One region of the Shewanella psychropiezotolerans genome, then DNA from elsewhere that is predicted to be linked to it. Evidence: predicted binding sites of a transcription regulator. Region 1 holds the regulator's gene; each other region holds the start of a gene.
What was found. Region 1 encodes ArgR, which controls arginine synthesis, uptake and breakdown. Its sites were predicted from a motif close to ANTGAATANNTATTCANT; they were not measured.
Positions count from the first base shown of each region.

Region 2: argC (N-acetyl-gamma-glutamyl-phosphate reductase) is a predicted target of ArgR. The motif match lies at 2,144-2,161, and genes of this name have one in related genera.
Region 3: argA (amino-acid N-acetyltransferase) is a predicted target of ArgR. The motif match lies at 2,574-2,591, and genes of this name have one in related genera.

Region 1 covers NZ_CP041614.1:5,248,160-5,253,253, reverse strand. The annotation lists gene FM037_RS23045 (methyl-accepting chemotaxis protein) at 1-1,132, opposite strand, end outside; gene FM037_RS23040 (cupin domain-containing protein) at 1,621-2,088, opposite strand; gene argR (transcriptional regulator ArgR) at 2,384-2,854, opposite strand; gene mdh (malate dehydrogenase) at 3,214-4,149, shown strand; gene ispB (octaprenyl diphosphate synthase) at 4,328-5,094, opposite strand, start outside.
Region 2 covers NZ_CP041614.1:346,165-351,258, reverse strand. The annotation lists gene FM037_RS01535 (ornithine carbamoyltransferase) at 1-32, opposite strand, end outside; gene argB (acetylglutamate kinase) at 138-923, opposite strand; gene argC (N-acetyl-gamma-glutamyl-phosphate reductase) at 947-1,927, opposite strand; gene argE (acetylornithine deacetylase) at 2,192-3,343, shown strand; gene ppc (phosphoenolpyruvate carboxylase) at 3,500-5,094, shown strand, end outside.
Region 3 covers NZ_CP041614.1:6,025,918-6,031,011, reverse strand. The annotation lists gene coaBC (bifunctional phosphopantothenoylcysteine decarboxylase/phosphopantothenate--cysteine ligase CoaBC) at 1-979, opposite strand, end outside; gene radC (RadC family protein) at 1,146-1,823, shown strand; gene rpmB (50S ribosomal protein L28) at 1,953-2,189, shown strand; gene rpmG (50S ribosomal protein L33) at 2,196-2,369, shown strand; gene argA (amino-acid N-acetyltransferase) at 2,662-3,981, shown strand; gene FM037_RS26285 (Crp/Fnr family transcriptional regulator) at 4,056-4,778, opposite strand; gene FM037_RS26280 (hypothetical protein) at 4,866-5,094, shown strand, end outside.

The DNA.
Region 1 (5,094 bases):
CCTCTGCAATTGCCTGCACCGAAAGATCTATCTGTTTAGCTAACTCATCTATCTGTATCACAGCCTGTTGCACGATCTGAGCACCATCATTGGTCTGCTTATTGGCCTCGGTGGTGGAGTCGGCCGTATGAGCCAGATTCGAGGCGACCTCTTGAGATGTCACGGTTAATTGATTCATGGCGGTGGCGACGATCTCGGTCTCTTTGCGTTGCTCATTGATAACTCGACTGGTTTGTTGAGAGACATCGGCGAGCTGCTCCGATGCGGCCGAAAGCTGTGCCGTAGTATCTGAAATGTGATTGATCATATTGACCAGACGAAGGCGCATCTCATTCATGGCTGTTAACAGCTCTCCTATTTCATCCTTGCTGGTGACTTCAATTTGGTGGTTGATGTCTCCCTCTGCCATATTGGTTGCTTGCTTGATCCCGTTAATGACCATGTTGGTAGTGATCCAACTGGTTATTAGACCTATGATAATACTGGCGCCAGCCAGTAAGCTTAACACCCAGATAGCCTGGTGTTCATAGTCCTCAGCATGTCGGGCGCTGGCTTCGGTAAACCTACCCAGTTCATGTAATAATGTTTTCAGTTCCTCATCGAGTTGATCTTCTTCGTGTTCAACTTTTTGGGCCATTATCTCTGCTTCATGTAGCTTGCCCGTCTGTAGTAGTACAAATACCTGATGCACATGTTCGACAAAACCTTTGTGCTCGACCTCAATTTGCTTTAACGCCGTGAGCACCGACTTAAACTCGGTGTAAACGGCCGGTGTTGCTCCTTCCATGGCCGTGCTCGCCATGGCCTCGGCTTCGAGGATTTCGGCTTCTATTTTAGGTGTGATGGCATCGAAATGATGAATTGCCGTGTTAAAATGCCCTCGGTTATCTGGCTCCTGCTTCATAGTGGTGCCGAAATGCAGGCTTCGTTCGAATTGAATAGCCTGTTCAAGCTGATGGGTGGTGATGGCGGCGAGCTTCTGCGTGAGCGGAATATCTATTTCGGCCACACTCTCTAATTCTCTGCCTATCTGGTTCATGCTGTAGATTGCGTAGCCGGAGCTGAGAATTAACAGGCCAATAACTATGGCAGTATTGCCAAGCAATCTTGCCTTGAGGGATAGATTGAGCATGACAATATCCTTTTATATGATGTGGCCGAGGTAGCTCGCTTGTACCTGTTAGCCTGTGAGAGTCGGTGTTAAACCAAGATAGGCTTGGACTATTTTTCCTTGAGTATAGACACATACTAAATAAAGCTCACTTATTGACCCTGCTGAAGGTGTGAATTTGATACTCAATTTTCGTTGGGGCTAGGAAACCATATTTACTGTTAATCAACTTGAGAGTGGGATAGTGCAATTAAGACTGCTGCGAAAGGTATGACTCAAGCGTGCTGATTTTCTTTATGTTTGGGGGCTGTAATACTGCAGTTCGTCGACAAGCGGATCTCGGCCATGGCCAAGGCAAGTTTGCCTGTGGTGTCTTGTTTAAATTCCGGGGTTGAGCACTTAGGGGGATAGTCACCAGAGCCAAAGGTGACAGAGGTTTAAAACCGAAACACATTAAGTGATCGGCATTAAACTCTTAGATGTGTTTTTTATAGTGTGGATGAACCCGATCACTCTTGGGTATCTGCATCCCAGTAATTGGTTGGACGTTTGGCATAGATCTCATCGACTGCCCGGACCAAGACCTTGTTATTTTCCGGATAGACCACCACGTCGTGCTTATCCCGGTTGCCTATGACCAGAAATACAAACTCCTTGTCTGAATCATTTCTGAGGGTGTGAGCTATGGCTGTATCGGCATTGAAGCAGATATAGTCGCCTTTTTTAAAGGGATGAGGCTCGCCATCTATGAGCAAAGTGGCTTCGCCTTCTAAGGCGTAAAGGTGCTCCTCTTCCTTGGTGTGATAGTGAGCTACGGTTGATAATTTCCCTGGGGCGAGGCGCTCCATGGTCACACCTATTTTTTCGCATCCTGCAGCATCGCCGATATGTTTCTGTTGGCTGGTATATTGTTCTGAATGTTGCCAGGACTCCCAACAAACATCATCGACTTTAATTATTTTATTTATTGTCATCATACATCCTTAGCCCGAAGCTGCCACTCTACTATAGTCTGACTAACTCTCGCACGAATTAAAGTGTGATTCAATATATTGAATATCTTCTGCGGTTAATTATATTTACTGTGAGCAAAAGACAGGTATTCGAGCATTGAGGGATCTGTCAATCTGGGGGAGGGTGAGTTAGTTGTGCACGGGGTGTGTTTATTTTTAATAATGAAATGAAAAGAGACGCCATAAGCGTCTCTTTTTCTATGATGGAATTCATGGTCTTCCGAGGCCTGGAATCTCACATTTTCCTTCGGGAACTTGCTTAATCCGTGTAGTTAAACAGAGATTTAACCGTATTCAAGGTCCTGCTTATCTCGTCTATATCAGCTGGTGTAATGAAGATGGTATCATCGCCGGCAATGGTGCCCAAAATGCCCTCTGGCTTACCTATAGAGTCCAGCAAGCGTGCAATTAGCTGGGCCGCTCCGGGACTTGTTCTGACGACTATCATGGCTTGGTTATGATCAACATCCAGTACCAGGTTCTTTAGCGGGCTCCCGGCTGTGGGAACACCCAGTTCAGCGGGTAAGCAGTAGACCATCTCCTGCTTGGCATTTCGGGTTCGCACCGCACCAAACTTGCTCAGCATTCTGGAGACTTTCGACTGATTGATGTTGCTGTAGCCTTCGGCTTGAAGGGCGATAACAATTTCACTTTGGGAGCCAAAACGCTCCTCTTTCAAAATCGACTTAAAGGTCTTAACAAGTTCGTCTTGATTTTTATTTGCTTGCATAGTTTTTGTGTTCTTTTATTCAAAAATCTTCTCTATTTTGAATATTTCAGGCTTTTTTGTCAACAAATACCCGAGTAAATTGAATAAAAATGCAAGTTATCAAGGGGGAGATTTGTTATCTAGTATAATATAGCCGGAGTTGGGCTAAGCTGTAGAGCGGAAGTCGATCGGTTTAGCTCGGATCGTGCAGGTTAATGCCTGTATAGCTCACCATTTTAGACGTTTTCTTGATGGCAATTAGAAATTAAATCTAATCAAGACTAAGGGATAATTGAAATTTATTCATTATTCCAGTAATGTTGCGCCATCTGGAAAGATAGATCTATATCACAAATATCCAAGAATTGACGGAGATAACTATGAAAGTTGCTGTACTTGGTGCCGCTGGTGGTATTGGCCAGGCTCTTGCCTTATTACTAAAAACGCAATTGCCAGCCGGTTCAAAAATATCCCTTTATGATATTGCTCCTGTAACACCTGGTGTTGCGGTCGATTTAAGCCATATCCCGACAGCAGTCGAAGTTAAAGGCTTTGCCGGTCAAGATCCATCTGCTGCACTGGAAGGTGCCGATGTGGTGCTTATTTCTGCTGGTGTTGCACGTAAGCCGGGCATGGATCGTTCAGATCTGTTTAACATCAACGCAGGTATCGTGAGAAACCTGATGGAGAAATGTGCCGTAACTTGTCCAAAAGCCTTGATTGGTATTATCACTAACCCAGTCAACACGACAGTCGCCATCGCCGCTGAGGTGTTAAAAGCTGCCGGTGTTTATGACAAGAATCGTTTATTCGGTATAACTACACTGGACGTTATTCGTTCTGAGACCTTTATCGCCGAAGCGAAAGGACTAGACGTTGCCGATGTTAAAGTAAGTGTTATCGGTGGCCACAGTGGTGTGACGATTCTTCCACTACTGTCTCAGGTAGAAGGCGTAAGCTTTACAGATGAAGAAGTTGCCGCAATGACGACTCGTATCCAGAATGCGGGTACCGAAGTGGTTGAAGCTAAAGCCGGTGGCGGCAGCGCGACACTCTCTATGGGCCAGGCTGCATGTCGCTTCGGTCTATCTTTGGTTCGTGGTCTTCAGGGTGAAGAGAATGTTGTTGAGTGTGCCTATGTCGATGGTGGCAGTGAGCATGCAGCATTCTTCGCTCAGCCAATTCTATTGGGTAAGAACGGCGTAGAAAAAGTACTGGCTTACGGTGACGTGAGTGAGTTCGAAGCTAATGCTCGTGATGCTATGCTAGATACATTAAAAGCAGATATCACTTTAGGTGTCGAATTTGTTAAGTAAGCTTATTTGGCGTTAAACCTAATAAAAAAGGAGCTCTAGGGCTCCTTTTTTGATCGCTCATTTTAGCTAAGATGATTCAGGTTCTGATTGTCTAAAACCGTGTTCTATAGTAAACAGAATCTTATATCAAACTGCACTAGGGCCTATCGTATTAAAGATAACTTCCCGCTAATCGATTCTAGTGGCTTCTCTCAACCGCAATTTTAGCCAGAGAGATGAGGGCTTGCTTGTAATTGCTATCAGGAATGCAAGCTAACGCTTCTATGGCCTTATCAGACTCTTCTAAGGCTCTATTTAAGGTATATTCCAATGCACCACAGTTTTTTAGGGCTGTGAGGATCTCTTCGATGTTCTGAGTTCCATCACCGAGTTCGACGGCCTTACGAATTAATGCTTGTTCTTTCTCGGTACCATTAGCTATCGCATAAATAAGCGGTAGGGTAGGTTTTCCCTCTGCAAGGTCATCGCCTATGTTCTTACCTAACTCTTCGGTATCGGCCGTATAGTCGAGTAGATCATCGGTTAACTGGAATGCGGTGCCTAAGTACTTACCGTAATTCGCCAGTGCAGTCTGTATTTCTATAGGGCTGTCTGCCAGCACGCCAGCGAGTCGAGTCGCGGCTTCAAACAGTTTGGCAGTCTTACAATAGATAACCCGCATATAGCTTGCTTCACTGGTGTCAGGATCGTTACAGTTCATTAACTGCAGCACTTCCCCTTCAGCCAGTACGTTGGTTGCGTCGGCAAGCATCTCTAATACCTTCATGCTGCCTAATTCAGTCATCATCTGGAATGAACGAGTGTAAAGGAAGTCACCGACTAACACGCTGGCACTGTTACCAAACAGGGCATTGGCCGTCTCTCTTCCTCTACGTAGCATGGACTCGTCTACTACATCATCATGTAGAAGCGATGCGGTATGAATAAACTCAATGATAGCGGCTA
Region 2 (5,094 bases), 1.5 Mb from region 1:
GTTAGATCTTTTATCGATAACAGGTGGTTCATAGTTACTCTCCTCTGATTGGCAGCATAATCCAACCCTTATTCTGGTATTCAGTTAGCTGCGTCGCGGCTAGCTCAAATTTAATGATAATGATTTTAAAGTGAAAACTAGTTAGGTTGAATCTGTGTTCCCACCGACTGACCATTTGACAGGGCTAACAATTGCTCTGCACTTCTCCACGAAGCCACTTGTACTGGCTGGCCCATAAGTTCGGCGACGTCCAGTGCAGCCTCGACCTTCACTTTCATACCTTTCTCTATAACGCCTATATGAGTGAGCTCTGCTACCTGCGCCCTATTGAGACTCTTAATTAATTGGCCCTTGCCATCGAGCACACCCGAGACATCGGATAACAGCACTAGCTGACCATCGACAAGTTTTGCCAACACGGTCGCGGCTTGATCGGCATTAACGTTGAGTTGCTGGCCACTTGCGTCGATTGCAATCGAGCTAACAATCGGTAACCAAGCCTGAGAGAGAATAAATTCAAGATAAGTCGCATTCTTAGGTGAAACTTCACCGACAAATCCTAGCCTTTCATCTTTAATCTGAGCCGTTACAATATCGCCATCACCCAAGCTCATGCCGATGGCCGAAATACCGGACTTTATCGCCGCGGCTTGCAACAATTTATTCGCGGTTCCGGCTAGTGCACCCACTATGACAGGCACTTGTGCCGCAGGAGTGACCCTTAGTCCGTCTAATTTCTCAGTTTCCATACCATTGGCAGTGAGCTGTTCATCGACGATGCAGCCGCCCCCATGTACCAAGATAATCTTCTGCCCCTTGGCAATCATCTTAGCCACAGTATCCATCAATCTGTTCATGCCCATCTCACACTGCAGTAAGGCACCACCAACTTTAATCACTAATGTTTTGTTACTCGTTGACATAGTTATCTACTCGCCTAATGAAATTAGTATTTAAAATGAATCTTTATGCACTGATGAGCCTGACTAGCTGCGCCTTTCATCAAATTATCAATTGCACTCGCAACCACCAGATAACCCGTCTGGAGATCGAACTTCCATCCCAGATGACAATTGGGTGTATTGACCACATCATCCACCTTAGGAAATTGGTTGTGCTTCACCGTAACAAGAGGCGCGTTATCATAAAATGAGTATGCCTTGGCAATATCAGCTTCAGTGGTTCCCGCAGCGAGCTGTGTGGTAATTGTCGCGAGTATGCCACGTTTAAAATTACCTAAGTGTGGAGTAAAAATCACTTCCTGACCTAGCTGAGTGGCAATTTCAGGCTGATGCCTGTGGCCCAATACTCCGTAGGGCGTTAAACTCACTTCACAAAAACTGGTTTGAAGTTGTGCCTTTCTACCGGCTCCTGTGACACCGCTCACGGCGTTGATCACAGGCAGCGTACTGGTTAACAAAGATGCTAATGGCTTTAATGCGGTGAGCGATGCAGTTGGATAACACCCTGGGACGGCGATCATCTTACTGTCGGCAATCTCGGCACTATTCCACTCGGCCAGGCCATAAACGGCATTAGATAATACTTCAGGATAGTCATGCTCGAAGCCATACCATTTGGGGTACAGAGCCTTATCGGCAAACCGATAGGCACCGCTTAAATCGAATACTGCCAGACCTTGTTCATAAAACCAGGCCGCCAGATGTAAACTGACATTATGATCGGTCGCTAATACTACTGCATCGGCTTGTTCAACAATTAAAGTCTTAGCTTCTTGCGATAATGGAGAGAGGCATAATGAGATATGACTATATACGGGATAGAGCTCAGATAATGGCTTACCTTTGTCTAAGCTATTCTCAGAAACATACAGACCTTGAATCTTCAAGTTTGCATCGGCATAAATAAGAGAGGTGATCTGTGCGCCCGTGTAACCACTAGCGCCGATAATGGCAATGCTTTTCATAATCTATGACTTCTTAATTTTTGAACGAGATAAAAGGAAAAAGAGGGGGCACAACTTAAGCCCTGGTAGAAACACCAATGTTGACAAGTTTATCGTCGCAGGAAGTCTGTTAATGTGACCTTTTTGTTAATTTTAGTGTATGAAATTATCATTTTTACTCTCAGTAATTAGCACTGTATTCTGGTACTCGCCTTAGCTGTTTGCTAGACTATCACAGCTAACTATTTATGCAATATATTTGAATATATATTTTAAAGGTGAAATATGACCCAAATTCCAGATCTGAAAACGAGTTTTACTCAGCTCATAGCGACACCTTCAATTAGCGCTCTCGAAGTCGAGCAAGATATGAGTAACCAAGGCGTGATAGATCTATTGCATACCTGGTTCAATGATCTAGGCTTTCAATGTAAGATTCAAGCCGTACCGAATTCCCGTAATAAACATAACTTCATCGCCTCCTTTGGCGCTGGTAGTGGTGGTCTTCTACTCGCCGGCCACACAGACACAGTACCATTCGATGAGGGTCGTTGGAGCCAAGACCCATTCACTCTAACGGAAAAAGATAACCGCTGGTACGGCCTTGGCACATGCGATATGAAGGGATTCTTTGCCCTCATATTAGAAGCGCTAAAAGATATGCCACTGAAGAATTTCAAACGTCCTCTACACATATTAGCCAGCGCCGATGAAGAAACCACCATGAATGGAGCTAAAGCCTTTGCCGAGGAAAAATCTATCTCACCCGATTACGCCATCATCGGCGAACCAACCAGCTTAAAACCCGTTTATATGCATAAAGGCCATCTGACTCAAGGCATAAGAGTCACGGGTCGAAGTGGCCACTCTTCTGACCCTGCAAAAGGGCTAAATGCCATCGAAATAATGCATCAAGTGATGGGACAACTGCTGAAACTCAAGCAACATCTAGCCGACAACTATCATGAAGACGCATTTAGCGTACCTTATCCAACGATGAATTTCGGTCATGTACATGGCGGCGATGCAGCCAACCGAATCTGTGGCTGCTGTGATCTGCATATCGATATTCGCCCACTACCTGGCCTGGCATTAGAAGAGCTCGAGCAGTTAGTCCTTAATTACCTTGCACCTATCAGTGCTCAGTTTCCCGGCAGTATTCAAGTTGCACCGCTTTATCCAGGATCCGAGCCTTTCGCCGGCAACGCACAAAGCAGCTGGAGTAAACTGGTGGCAGAGTTATCTTCGAGCAGACCAGAGGTCGTTAACTACGCGACCGAAGCCCCCTATATTGCTAAACTGGGTTGCCAAACCTTAGTATTAGGCCCAGGCAGTATCGAACAGGCTCATCAGCCCGATGAGTTTCTCGACACCGCCTATTTGAAACAAACCGTCGAGCTGCTCAAACAGCTCATCTATCACGCCTGTATTAAATAGGCTCTCTTGCACTAAATGCCACTCGAGACTAAATTGTTATTCCAGTCTAAAGTGATATGGCACGCATAAGCTCACAATATCTGGGTTGTCTATATTGACCTAAGCCGTTAACCCTAGGTATTGTGGTCGATTAGCGAAATTCTTTATGGAGTAAGTATGGCTGATATGTATGCGTCTTTAAGGTCTAACGTTGGTACCTTAGGACAGATTTTAGGTGACACAATACGCACCAATTTAGACGATGCTTTTCTCGATAAGATAGAGCAGATCCGTCAATTAGCGAAAAGCTCCAGACAAGGGGATGAGACCTCACGAGATGAGATGCTCAAGTTACTCACCGCACTACCGGATAAAGAATTAGTGCCCTTTGCGAAAGCATTCAACCAATTTCTAAACTTGGCCAATATCGCCGAGCAATTCCATACCATCAGCCGCAATTGCGACGAGTTAGTATGTGTTCCCGATCCAGTAGAGCAGTTATTGGGTAGAGTGTTGAGCAGCAATATCGATCAAGAGAAGATGCTCGATTGCCTGCAGAACCTAGATATCGATCTGGTATTGACCGCTCATCCGACAGAGATATCCCGCCGAACCCTGATCCAAAAATATTCATCGGTTATCGATAGTCTCGCCGCACTTGAAAACCCACAACTTAGCCAGCGAGAGAAGAAACAACAGCATCTTCGCCTAAGGCAACTCATCGCTCAGATCTGGCATACTAATGAGATACGCCACGAGCGACCAACTCCGGTAGATGAAGCCAGATGGGGCCTTAGCACCATAGAAGTCTCTCTCTGGCAAGCTATACCGGATTTTCTCAGACAGCTCAATGAGCAAGTAGAAGAACGTACCGGCAAGCAGCTACCTATCGACATTTCACCAGTGCGATTCTCCAGCTGGATGGGTGGAGATCGTGATGGCAACCCGTTTGTCACGGCCCTAGTCACACAAGAAGTACTAGACAGAAACCGTCACACCGCGGCGCGTTTATATCTGAAAGATATCGTTTTACTGGTCAATGACCTCTCTATGGAAGAGGCTAACGATGAACTATCCGCGTTAACTAACAATAGCCACGAGCCCTATAGAGATGTGCTCCGCGAACTCAGAGTTAAACTGCGTAACACCATAGATTACCTCAATGAGCGCCTCGAAGGCCATAATCCTGAAGTGGATCACAGCTCCATCATCTGGCATGAGAGTGATCTCAAAGAGCCACTGATGATGCTATACAAGAGCCTGTCCGATACGGGTATGAGCCTGATTGCCAACGGCCTCTTGTTAGATATGTTACGTCGCATAGCCTGTTTTGGCATACATATGCTCAGACTCGATATCCGCCAGGACGCCGAACGCCACAGTGATGTTATTGCCGAGTTGACCCGCTATCTGGGTATGGGAGACTTCAACCACTGGGATGAAAATGAGAAGCAAGCATTCCTCTTAAGGGAGCTCACCAGTAAACGTCCGTTAATCCCCACGAATTGGCAACCGAGTGCCGATGTCGCCGAAGTCATAAGCACCTGTCGACTGATAGCGACCCAACCTGCAAGGGCTCTTGGTTCCTATGTGATATCTATGGCAAGCAAGCCATCGGACGTGCTGACTGTATTACTTCTACTCAAAGAAACAGGCTGCCCTCATCCAATGCGAGTGGTGCCACTGTTTGAGACTCTGGACGACCTCAATAATGCTGCAACTTGTATGTCGGCACTCTTCGCCATCGATTGGTACCGTGGATATACCAAAGG
Region 3 (5,094 bases), 780 kb from region 1:
CTAAGGTAAATGGTCTTGGACTATGGCTGGCAACGGTGGCTAAGATATCAGGATTTCTTACCAAGGCAAGCTGCATATTGGAGGATGATTTTTTTATCTTATCCGTTGCGACATCTGCCACTCGATAATCGGCTACGGCGGCGCAGCCGATGAAAATATCGTGACTATCGACTCGGCTCATCACAGCATCAAGCATGTCTTGGGTCGAGATAACATCGACTCGTTTGACTCCAGCTGGTGTCGTCAGGTTGACTGGTCCGGAGATTAAGGTGACCTCGGCGCCCATGTCGGCCGCCGCTTTAGCGATGGCGAAGCCCATTTTGCCCGAGCTATGATTGGAGATATAACGCACAGGATCGATTGCTTCCCGTGTCGGTCCGGCTGTCAGCAGTAGTGAGTGGCCCGCCAGTAATTTAGGCGCGAAAAATTGCATTGCCAGAGCGACGATATCTAAAGGTTCGAGCATGCGTCCAGGGCCTATTTCGCCACAGGCCTGGCTGCCCGATGCGGGTCCCCAAATCTTAAGACCGCGTTTGGCTAAGTTTGCCAGGTTATCTTGTGTCGCCTGATTACGATACATCTGCTGGTTCATCGCCGGGCAGAGTATCATTGGGGCCTCGGTAGCTAAGCAAGTGGTGGTAATAAGCTCATCGGCCATACCTGCATTGATTCGGGCTATCAGGTTGGCAGTTGCCGGGGCGACAATCACCAGATCCGCCCATCGAGCCAGCTCTATATGACCCATGGCCGCTTCAGCTGCGGTGTCGAGTAGGTCCGATGCCACCGGATATCCCGATAAGGCTTGCAAGGTAAGCGGAGTGATAAATTCCTTCGCACTCTGACTCATCACAACACGTACGTCGAAGCCACGCTCTTTTAAGCGTCGGATAAGATCGGCTGATTTATAGGCCGCTATTCCGCCGCCTATAGCGAGTAGGATATTTTTATTGGTTGGGCTTGAAGTCTTACTTTGGCTCATACTTTTGCTCATAGACCGTGGCTCATAAGGATGACCTATGAGAAACAATGCAGTCGCTAAATTGAATTGCAGCCTAAGATATCACAAAGCTTAGGCTGTGGAGGATACAAGTTTTAGAAAACTCGACCATACTCAGCATAAGTTGAAAATCACGCAAGGAGGGGTGATGGGGATCAAAGATTGGCCGTCAGGAGAGGGGCCGCGGGATAAACTGTTGAGCCATGGGGCCGGTCAGTTATCAGATTCTGAGCTGTTAGCTGTGGTGCTTAGAAATGGCTTAAAGGGATTGAGTGCCGTTGAGTTGGCTCGGAATCTAATCGCAGAGTTCGGCGGGCTCAGGGAGCTACTGAAGGCCTCTCAGCAGGAGGTCTGTAAATTACCTGGTATGGGGCCGGTAAAGTTTGCTCAGATTCAGGCTGCGGCTGAGTTTAGTACCCGGATTTCGGCGGAAAAGTTAAAAAGAGGCAAAATATTGAGTGATCCTGATTTAACTCGGGACTATTTAATGAGACAATTACGGGATCGTGCCTATGAAGTGTTCGCCATTTTGTTGTTGGACAGTCAGCACCGAGTCATTCAGTTTGTTGAATTATTCCGCGGCACCATAGATTCAGCGTCAGTTTATCCACGAGATGTGGTGTGTCTGGTGCTTGAGAAAAAAGCCGCGGCCGTGATTGTCTGCCACAACCATCCATCTGGAGTTGCGGAGCCAAGCCTGGCCGATAGGCGAATTACTGAGCGATTAAAGTGTGCCTTGGCAACCATAGATGTTTCCTTGTTAGACCATATGGTTGTAGGCGATCGCGAGATAGTTTCATTTGCAGAGCGGGGATGGATAGACTAACTATTCCTTGATCTTTGCTTTTAGATCCTGTATAAAATGCGCCCTCTGTTGTGTGCCTCAGGCGACGGCCGTGTTCGAGGTGCATTAATGCTCGAGCGTTAAAAATATTTTGTTTTGGAGAAGATTGACATGTCAAGAGTATGCCAAGTAACTGGCAAGAAGCCGATGGTTGGTAACAACCGCTCGCACGCGAAGAATTCTACGCGTCGTCGTTTTTTACCTAACCTACAAAACCATCGTTTTTGGTTAGAAGGCGAGAAGCGCTTCGTTAAGCTACGTCTTACCCCTAAAGGTATGCGTATTATCGATAAGAAAGGTATTGAAGTTGTTGTTGCAGAACTTCGTGCACGCGGCGAGAAGGTATAATAAACCATGGCTAAATCTAAAGGTAATCGTGAGAAGATCAAGCTAGTTTCTAGCGCTAAGACTGGTCATTTCTACACGACTGAAAAGAACAAACGTAACATGCCTGAAAAGATGGAAATCAAGAAATTTGATCCCGTTATCCGTAAGCACGTTATGTACAAAGAAGCTAAAATCAAGTAATAACTTGTTGCTAACTTCTACTAAAGCCCCTGATTCAGGGGTTTTTTTTTGCTTAAAATTTAGTTTGTTCAACGCATTGTCATGTAGATCGAGTAAGATGAATAATCTAAATTGTTATTCATTTGTGTTATTTTCATTTTATTAGTCCGTGCCCTATTTTAAAACAGTTTTTACATATCCACGATTAAATATAAATGCTTTTATTTTGAATTAAAATGCAATATCATGTTTGTTATAACCTACGGCTGTGGCCGTCAGTTTTGCATAAATGAATTAAGGTGAGAATATATTCGTGCGTACCACTGAACTCGTTGATGGATTTCGTCACTCAGCTTCCTACGTCAATTCCCATAGGGGCAAGACCTTTGTGGTGATGCTAGGGGGCGAGGCGTTAGCTAATAAACAATTTCGTTCGATCATTAATGATATTGCCCTCTTGCATAGTCTGGGGATCAAGATTGTTCTGGTGCATGGTGCCAGGCCGCAGATTGATGAGGCTTTGGCGGACAAAACCATCCTGCCTGAATACTACAATGGCGTAAGGATCACCGACGAAGATGCCTTTAAGGTGATTAAACAAGTTGTGGGTGGACTGCAGCTGGATATCACCGCCAGACTCTCCATGAGTCTGAGTAATACCCCGATGCAGGGGGCGCAGATCAATGTGGTGAGTGGTAATTTCGTTATCGCTCAGCCTCTTGGTGTCGATGATGGTGTCGACTATTGCCTGAGTGGCAAGGTCAGGCGTATCGATGTGCAAGGCCTCAAGGGGCAGCTGGAAAGTAATAGCATAGTGTTACTCGGGCCCGTTGCCGCTTCAGTTACGGGAGAGAGCTTTAATCTGACAGCCGAAGAGGTCGCCACTCAGATCGCAGTGAAACTCAAAGCCGATAAGATGATAGGTTTTAGCTCACAGAAAGGCATCCTGGATAGTACGGGTCAAGTGCTGGCCGAGTTGATGCCAAATGATGCTCAAGCTATCTTGAACGATTTAGACTTAAGCTCGAGTGTCTGTCCAGGTACTAAAGCCTTTCTCAAGGCCAGCATAGATGCCTGTCGAAATGGTGTTTCCCGTTGTCACTTTGTTAGTTATCTGGATGATGGTGCCTTGTTGCAGGAGCTCTTCTCCAGAGATGGTATAGGTACCCAGATTGTAACCGAGAGCGCCGAGCGTCTGCGCCGTGCCGGCATTGGCGATATAGGCGGGATCTTAGATCTGATCCGTCCGTTAGAGCAGAAGGGCATTCTAGTCCGTCGTTCCCGTGAGCAGCTGGAGATGGAGATTGAGCAGTTTATGCTTATCGAACGCGATAACCTGGTCATAGGCTGCGCGGCCTTTTACCCGTTCGAGGAAGACAATGCCGGTGAGTTTGCCTGTCTGGTGGTGCATCCAGAATACCGGGATGCCGACAGGGGGAGCATACTGCTTAAAAATATTATCGGTCAAGCCAGGGTCAGGGGCTATTCTAAATTGTTTGCCCTGACCACGCGCAGCATTCATTGGTTTCTGGAACAGGGTTTCGATATTGTCGATGTGGAAACCTTGCCAGATAAGAAGAAGCAATTGTACAACTATCAAAGAAAATCCAAGATACTCGCCTTAGAACTATAAGGTTCTGAGTAGCTGTGGATAGAAAATGCCAGCATTAGCTGGCATTTTTATTTGGAATTGATCTGTCTAATGATTCATTTGCCAGTCTGAGCTCTCAGGTATGCGGTATTGATGAGGATCTTTCGATATCCTATGCTGATAAAACCATCCTTCTCTAATCCAACAAGCAGTTTATTGGCAGTTTGGCGTGATAGGTTGAGGAAAGAGGCCAAGTGCTCTTGAGTGACATTCACCTGTAACCAGCCGGGCTTGTTATCCATGGGTGTCGCACTTATCTGTGCCAGAATCTGGATCAGCATGCTGGCTCTGGCGCTGAGGGAATGCAGGGAGACAAACTCGGTCCAGCTCATGAGTAACTTAAATTGACGATTAATCTCCGCCATTATCTTGGGGTATAAGTCCGGGTTCTTGCTACATAGTTTTCGTATTGCAATACCAGGGAGGACTATGATGTCTGAGTTCGCTGTGGCGACCCAATCATGGGACAAGACTTGGTCATCGAAACAGGATATCCAGCCGATCCATCGGTTAGGTCCTATGGGGGGAAACCTCACCTCTTTACCGTCTAAGCTAGTGGCTACTATGTTTAAGCTGCCCTTGATCACAAACCTAATCTGATCTCCCACATCTTCTCTATGAGCGATAACCGTTTCATTATCATAATGATAAATCTTAAGTTGTCTCAGAATGTAATCGATATCCTCAGACTTACAGGCATTAAAGACCTCCGAGCATTTCAGAAAACCTTTAAGCTGTTCATCGGTGACTTTTATCTGAGATTGTCTATTTGGCGACAATTGACCCTCTCTATATCGACTAGGTTAATAAGCTACATACTTTTACGGAAAAGTAACATCAGTGTTTCATTTCCGCTGGGGAGAAAGATGAGTTACGCAATTACTAATATAATAAACACGCATCGCCTTAAATGGATATCTGTTTTTTTTCTGGGCATCAGCAGCCTGTCGGTTCAGGCTTCACCTCAAGCACAGGCACAAGCTTTAGACTATGAGAAGCCAACATCTGATGTTGGTGGCCCACGTACCTGCTTCTGGAATCGAGGCCCTTTCAGTGCCGATCCCTATATCAATGTGGCCTATCCGGATGCAAACG